2 regions of the Microbacterium sp. SLBN-154 genome follow, and region 1 is predicted to be linked to the other one. Evidence: predicted binding sites of a transcription regulator. Region 1 holds the regulator's gene; the other holds the start of a gene.
The links. The regulator HrcA, encoded in region 1, represses chaperone genes, less so after heat shock. The targets are predictions, from matches to a motif close to TTNGCACTCGNNNNNNNCGAGTGCNAA.
Positions count from the first base shown of each region.

Region 2: groES (co-chaperone GroES) is a predicted target of HrcA. The motif match lies at 1,963-1,989, and genes of this name have one in related genera.

Region 1 covers NZ_VFNL01000001.1:2,214,009-2,217,416, forward strand. Annotated here, with positions in the region: gene FBY40_RS10735 (16S rRNA (uracil(1498)-N(3))-methyltransferase) at 1-538, opposite strand, end outside; gene dnaJ (molecular chaperone DnaJ) at 542-1,660, opposite strand; gene hrcA (heat-inducible transcriptional repressor HrcA) at 1,710-2,750, opposite strand; gene hemW (radical SAM family heme chaperone HemW) at 2,853-3,408, opposite strand, start outside.
Region 2 covers NZ_VFNL01000001.1:1,206,558-1,209,965, reverse strand. Annotated here, with positions in the region: gene FBY40_RS05995 (SDR family oxidoreductase) at 1-467, shown strand, start outside; gene rarD (EamA family transporter RarD) at 472-1,434, opposite strand; gene groES (co-chaperone GroES) at 1,576-1,884, opposite strand; gene FBY40_RS05980 (Hsp70 family protein) at 2,199-3,408, shown strand, end outside.

The sequences.
Region 1 (3,408 bases):
TCAGCCTCTCGGAGGCCGTCGGCTCGAGAACGACGACGAGGTCGCTGCCCGCACGCGCCGCGATCGCGGCCGTCGTGACCGGCTCCGTCACGGTGGGAACCCAGGGGCGATGAGCCTGCTTCGCCGCCTCCCGGGCGATCGTCTGCCAACGCTCTCGGCCCTTCGTCGCCTTGGCCGCGTCCCAGCGCGAGATGCTCCGCCCGGCCTGCCAGGGGACGATCTCGTCGACGCCGAGCTCGGTCGCTGCCTGAACGGCCAGTTCGTCGCGGTCGCCCTTGGCCAGGGCTTGGACCAGGATGACGCGGGGAACAGGGGCGGCGATGTGCGATTTCGCCGACACCCGCACCGCCACCGTCGACGGGGAGACCGACTCGCACCTGCCCTCGAGCCACACCCCGGCGCCGTCGCCGACGGTCACGCTCTCACCGACGCGCACCCGCCGCACTGTGGCGGCGTGCTTCGCTTCGGCACCGGTCAGGGTCACGACGCCGCCGACGGGTGTCGCCGTCGCCTCGGAGGACAGGAAGTGCAGGGGCACCGCTCAACCGTTCCGGAAGCGATCCCGGAGCTTGGCGAACAGGCCCTGGTGGAATTCGGAGAGCCGCGGCGGTGCGGGCTTGGTGCGCTTGGCGAGCTCTTCGATGAGAGCGCGTTCCCGGTGATCGAGCCGTGTGGGCGTCACCACCTGCACGCCGACTCGGAGATCGCCGCGCTGCGAGCCGCGCAGCGGTGTGATGCCACGGCCCTTGATCGTCAGCACGTCGCCGGACTGCACGCCGGCCCTCAGCTCGAGATCGACCGGTCCGTCGAGCGAGTCGATCGTCGTGTGGGTGCCGAGGATCGCGTCCGGCATCGACACCTCGAGCGTCGCCAACAGGTCGTCGCCGTCGCGTGAGAACACCGGGTCGGGCGCGATGTTCACCTCGAGGTAGAGATCGCCGTTGGGTCCGCCGGCGGGGCCCACCTCGCCCGATCCGGGCAGCTGCAGACGCAGACCGCTCTCGACCCCCGCCGGCACGTCGATCGAGACCGTGCGGCGCGAGCGGACACGTCCCTGCCCCTGGCAGGTGGCGCAGGGATACGGGATCGTCGTGCCGTACCCCTGGCACACCGAGCACGGCTGGGAGGTGACGACGTTGCCGAGGAGGCTGCGGACCTGCCGCTGGACGTGGCCCGTGCCGTGGCAGATGTCGCACGTGACGGGTGAGGTGCCGGGTTGGCAGCACGATCCGGTGCACGTCTCGCACACGACGGCGGTGTCGACCTCGATGTCGCGGTGCACGCCGAAGACGACGTCCTTGAGCTCGAGGTTGATCCGAACCAGCGCGTCCTGGCCGCGTTCGCGCCGCGAGCGCGGCCGGGCACCGCGCGCGCCGCCGCCTCCACCCCCGCCGAAGAACGTCTCGAAGATGTCGCTGAACCCGCCGAATCCGCCGGCGGCCCCGCCGAAGGCGGTGTCACCGCCGACGTCGTAGCGGGCGCGCTGGTCGGGGTCGCTCAGCACGTCGTAGGCGTGCGTGACGAGCTTGAACCGCTCCGCCGCGTCCTCCCCGGGATTGACGTCGGGGTGCAGCTCTCGCGCCAGCCGTCGGTAGGCGCGCTTGATGTCGTCGGGGCTGGCGTCACGCGCCACACCGAGTACTTCGTAGTGGTCAGCCACTTTCACCTTCCTGCCGCGCCGGGCGCGGGGAGTCTGCGGAATGCTGTCGTCAGCGGGCGTTCTCGTCTTCATCCAGGAGACGAGTGAGGTACCTCGCCACGGCCCGAACGGCCGCGAGGTTGGTCGGGTAGTCCATGCGGGTCGGTCCGAGCACGCCGACGCGCGCACGGGAGCCGGTCGCGTCGTAATCGCTTGCGACGACCGACGCTTCGCTCAGGCCGAAGGGCTCGTTCTCCCGCCCGATGCTCGCCGCGAGGCCCTGATCGTCGGCGACCATCTCGCCCATGAGCTTCAGCAGTGTCACCTGCTCCTCGATGGCCTCCAGCAGCGGGTAGATGCTGCCGCGGAAGTCCGCTTCGCTGCGGGCGAGGTTGGCGCTGCCGGCGAGCACGAGTCGGTCCTGCCGGAAGTCATCCAGTTCCTCCCCGATGACCCGGAGGATCGCCTGGAGCGCGGGGCCGTCGGGATCCCCGGGAGTCTCGCCCGCTCCGACAGCGGTCGCGACCCCGGCCACACCCTCCCGCACCGGCACTCCGACGACGAGGTCGGAGACCCGGCCGCGGATCCGCTGCATCCGGTCCTCATCGATCTCCACCCCCGGGAAGGCGAGTCGCTGGGAGACCCTGCCGGTGTCGGTGACGACGATGACCAGGACCTTCAGTGCGTCCAGGCGGACGAGCTCCACGTGGGAGACCGTCGCCCGGGCGAAGGACGGATACTGCACGATCGCGACGTGCCCGGTGAGGACCGTCAGAGCGCGCACCGTGCGGGCGAGCACTTCGTCGAGGTCCGAGGGGCCTTCCAGGAACGAGGAGATGGCCGTCCGCTGGGCGGGGCTCAGGGGCCGCACCTGGGCGAGGTGATCGACGAAGACGCGGTAGCCCTTGTCGGTCGGGACGCGCCCGGACGACGTATGCGGGGCGACGATGAGGTCTTCGTCTTCGAGCAGGGCCATGTCGTTGCGAATGGTGGCGGCGGAGACGCCGAAGGCGTGACGCTCGACGATCGCCTTGCTGCCGACGGGTTCGCGCGTGTCGACGTAGTCCTGCACGATGGCGCGCAGCACCTGCAATCCGCGTTCGCTGACCATGACACCCCCTCCGTCGGCCTGCCGACACCCCTGGCACTCGTGGGATTCGAGTGCCAATTCTATCGGAACACCCTCGACGTCGGACGGCCGGGTCACGGCATGTCAGGCCGTGAGCGTGCGAACGACGTGGTCGGCCAGGAGTCGGCCGCGCCGGGTGAGCCGCACCCGATCGACGGTGTGTGGTTCGACCAGGCCGTCCGCCACGAGCCCAGGGAGGGCGGCACTCGCGCCCGACGGGAGGGATGAGGTGGCGAGACCCTCGTGGGTGCGGACGCCGAGGAGAACCGCCTCGAGGAGCCGGGAGGACGGCGACAGGACCTCGCGCCCCGCCGCGGGGGACAGGCCCTCGGCGAGCCGTTGGGCGTAGGCGGCCGGATGACGCACGTTCCAGAAGCGGGTTCCGGCGACGTGGCCGTGCGCGCCGGGGCCGAACCCCCACCAGTCGCTCCCCCGCCAGTAGGCGGCGTTGTGGCGGCAGCGATCGGCGGGGGTCCGAGCCCAGTTGGACACCTCGTACCACGCCATCCCTGCCGCGGTGAGCAGATCGTCTGCGAGCTCGTACATCTCCGCCTGCAGATCGTCGTCGGGCAGGGCGAGTTCCCCCCGTCGGATGCGGCGGGCCAGCGCCGTCCCGTCCTCGACGATGAGGGCGTAGGCG
Region 2 (3,408 bases), 1.0 Mb from region 1:
TGTCGGCGGTCGGAACCGAGCGCGATCCTCAGCCGATCCCCTTCTACCGGGCCAAGGCGCACGGCGAGGCGATTCTGCGCGGATCGGGGGTGCCGTTCTCGATCGTGCGGGCCACGCAGTTCTTCGAGTTCGGTGCGCAGATCGGCGCCCAGGCGCGCGCCGCAGGGACGGATGACGTGCGCGTCGCCGACGCCGAGGTGCAGCCGATCGCAGGCGACGACGTCGCGGTGCAGCTCGCGGGTCTCGCTGACGAGGCGCCGTCGGGCGGCGCCTCGGAGATCGCCGGGCCCGAGGTGATGGCCCTCGCCGACTTCGTCTCGCGCTGCCTGGCGGCGATCGGCGACGACCAACCCGTCATCGCCGACCCGCGCGCGCTCTACTTCGGCGCCGCCATCGAGCGTGACGAACTGCTCCCCGGCGAGAACGCCAGGATTGCGCCCACCCGGCTGTCGGACTGGCTGACCTGACCGATCAGGTCACCGCGCCGACATCCGACACTCCGCGGCGGGCGTGACGGATCGAGTCGACGGTGAGCACGACGAGGGCGATCCAGACGAGGCTGAAGCCGATCCATCGCTCGAGCGGCATCGGCTCGCCCAGGAGGAACGCGCCGGTGAGGAACTGCAGGATGGGCGCGACGAACTGCAGCAGTCCGATCAGGCTGAGCGGAACGCGCCGCGCGCCGGCGGCGAAGAAGAGGAGGGGGGTGGCGGTCACGACGCCCGCCAGCGACAGCAGCACGGCGTGCCAGACACCCGCCGTGCCCATCGTGATGCCCGAGGTGACCCCGACGCTCACCAGCACGACGGCGGCGACGGGGGTCAGCCACAGGGTTTCGAGCGTGAGGCCGCTCACAGCGTCGACGGAGGGGCCGATCTGCTTCTTCACCAGACCGTAGAGACCGAAGGAGAACGCCAGAGACAGCGCGATCCACGGGAAGGCGCCGTAGCCGACGGCGATGACGATGCAGGCGACGGCGGCGATCGCGAGCGCGACCCACTGCGTGATCCGCAGGCGCTCGCGCAGCACCACCACACCGAGCAGCACGGTGACGATCGGGTTGATGAAGTACCCCAGGCTCGTCTCGATCACATGCCCGGTGAGGGCGGCGATCAGGAACACCTGCCAGTTGATGTAGATGAGGATGCCGGCGACCGCCGTCCACAGCAGCAACCGGCGGGTGCGGAGGATGACGAGGAACTTCCCCCAGCCACGCGTGACCGCGAGCAGCAGCGCGCAGAACACAAGCGACAGCAGAATGCGCCAGGCGACGACCTCGAACGCACCCGTCGGTTCGAGCAGCAAGAAGTAGAGCGGCAGGAAACCCCAGATGAGGTAGGCCGCCAGCGCATATATGGCGCCGAGTGTGCGTTCGCGTGTCGGATCCGTGGGCGGGGCGTTTCCCCCGGCCCTTTCGGTCGTCTCGCGCGTCACCGATTCAGCCTACGCGCGGGTGGCGGGACGGACGACGGGCCGATCGGTCATCCGTGGCCTGTTCGACGTCGCACGCGCACACGAAACGGGGGCCGGATGCCGAAGCATCCGACCCCCGTGGAGTGTGTCGCCGAGATGGACTCAGCGGACGACGACCGCCAGCACGTCGCGGGCGGAGAGGACGAGGAACTCGTCCGCGCCGAACTTGACCTCGGTGCCGCCGTACTTGGAGTAGATCACGCGGTCGCCGACGGCGACGTCGAGCGGGATCCGGTTGCCGTTGTCGTCGATGCGGCCGGGGCCGACGGCCACGACCTCGCCCTCCTGGGGCTTCTCCTTGGCGGTGTCGGGAATGACCAGACCGCTCGAGGTGGTCTGCTCGGCCTCGACCTGCTTGATGACGATGCGGTCCTCGAGCGGCTTGATGGAAACCTGAGTGGAAACCGTCACGGTCTACCTCTTCTTTCTTGAGATGAAGACTGGTTAGCACCCATACCTTGAGAGTGCTAATCCAGTGTAGGCAAACCGTTGGCACTCTCGCAACGTGAGTGCCAGATTCGGAGCGCGCACACTAGCAGGTCGCGACGCACGGGGAAACGGTCGCCGGCCACCTACCGGAGGTCCGAGGAGGTGTGTATCATCCGAGGTGGGACGCCGCTCTCACAGCTGAGACCACTCAGTGACGAACAACGCGGCAAATAGAGTCGAATTGGGGCGGAACCTGGGGAGGTTCCGGAATCGACTCTCTTGGGGGAGATGAGAACTTGGCTACTGGGGCTACGTATTTTTTGGGGATCGACGTCGGAACGACGCGGATCGCTGCGGCAACGGCGCGCACTGCGCCCGACGGCAGCATCGTCGCGGCACCGTTCCCGTTGGGCCGTCGCAACGACAGCGCCGCTACGGTGGTGTTCGTCGCTGATGACGGCGAACTGCTGATCGGAGACGCCGCCGAACGTCGCGGTATCACGCAGCCCGAGCGGCTCGTGCGCGAGTTCAAGCGCAGCATCGGCGACGACGTGCCGGTGGTCGCCGGCGGACGCTCGATCCCGGCCGAGAAGCTGTGGGCGCACACCGTGTCGGCCGTCGTCGACGCGGTCGTCGAGCGCGAGGGCTCCCGCCCCGCGGCGGTGATGCTCACCCACCCCACCGCGTGGGGTCCCCACCGCATCGGCCTCATCCTGTCGGCGCTCGACAAGCTGGGCGTCAAGGACGTGCACCTGATCACCGAGCCCGAAGCCGCGGCGCGTCACTACGAGTCGGGCCGGGTGATGGAGGCCGGGCAGGCGCTCGCCGTCTACGACCTCGGCGGCGGCACATTCGACTCCGTCATCCTGCGCAAGAGCGCCGACGGCTCCTTCGCTCCCGTGGGCATCCCGGTGGGCATCGACAACCTCGGCGGCGCCGACTTCGACGACGCCGTCTTCCGTCACGTCCTGCGCTCGTCGGGCGTCGCCGAAGCCGACCTCAACGACGCCGACCCCGACATCCGCCTCGCGCTGGCGCAGCTGCGCCGCGAGTGCGTCGAGGCCAAGGAAGCCCTCTCGTTCGACTCCGACGTCACCGTGCCGGTGCTGCTCCCCTCCGGGGCGACCAGCGTGCGCCTGACGCGCCAGGAGTTCGAGGAGATGATCGACGGCTCGATCGAGCGCACGATCGACACCCTCGAGGACGGGCTCGACTCGGCCGGTCTCGAGCCCGAGGCTCTGGAGAGCATCCTCCTCATCGGCGGTTCGTCCCGGATCCCGCTCGTGGCCGAGCGCCTCTCCGAGCGGCTCGACCGACCGATCGCGATCGACGCCGACCCGAAGTCATCCATCGCCCTGGGCGCGGCCCGCGCCCTCGTGCCGGTGACCGCGGATGAGTCGGCCACGACCCTTGCGCTCGTTCCCGCGGGCGCTGCGGTGGGCGCGGCAGGTGTCTTGGCGACAACGGATGCCGCGGCTGCTGCCACGACCGACCTCGCCGTGCTCG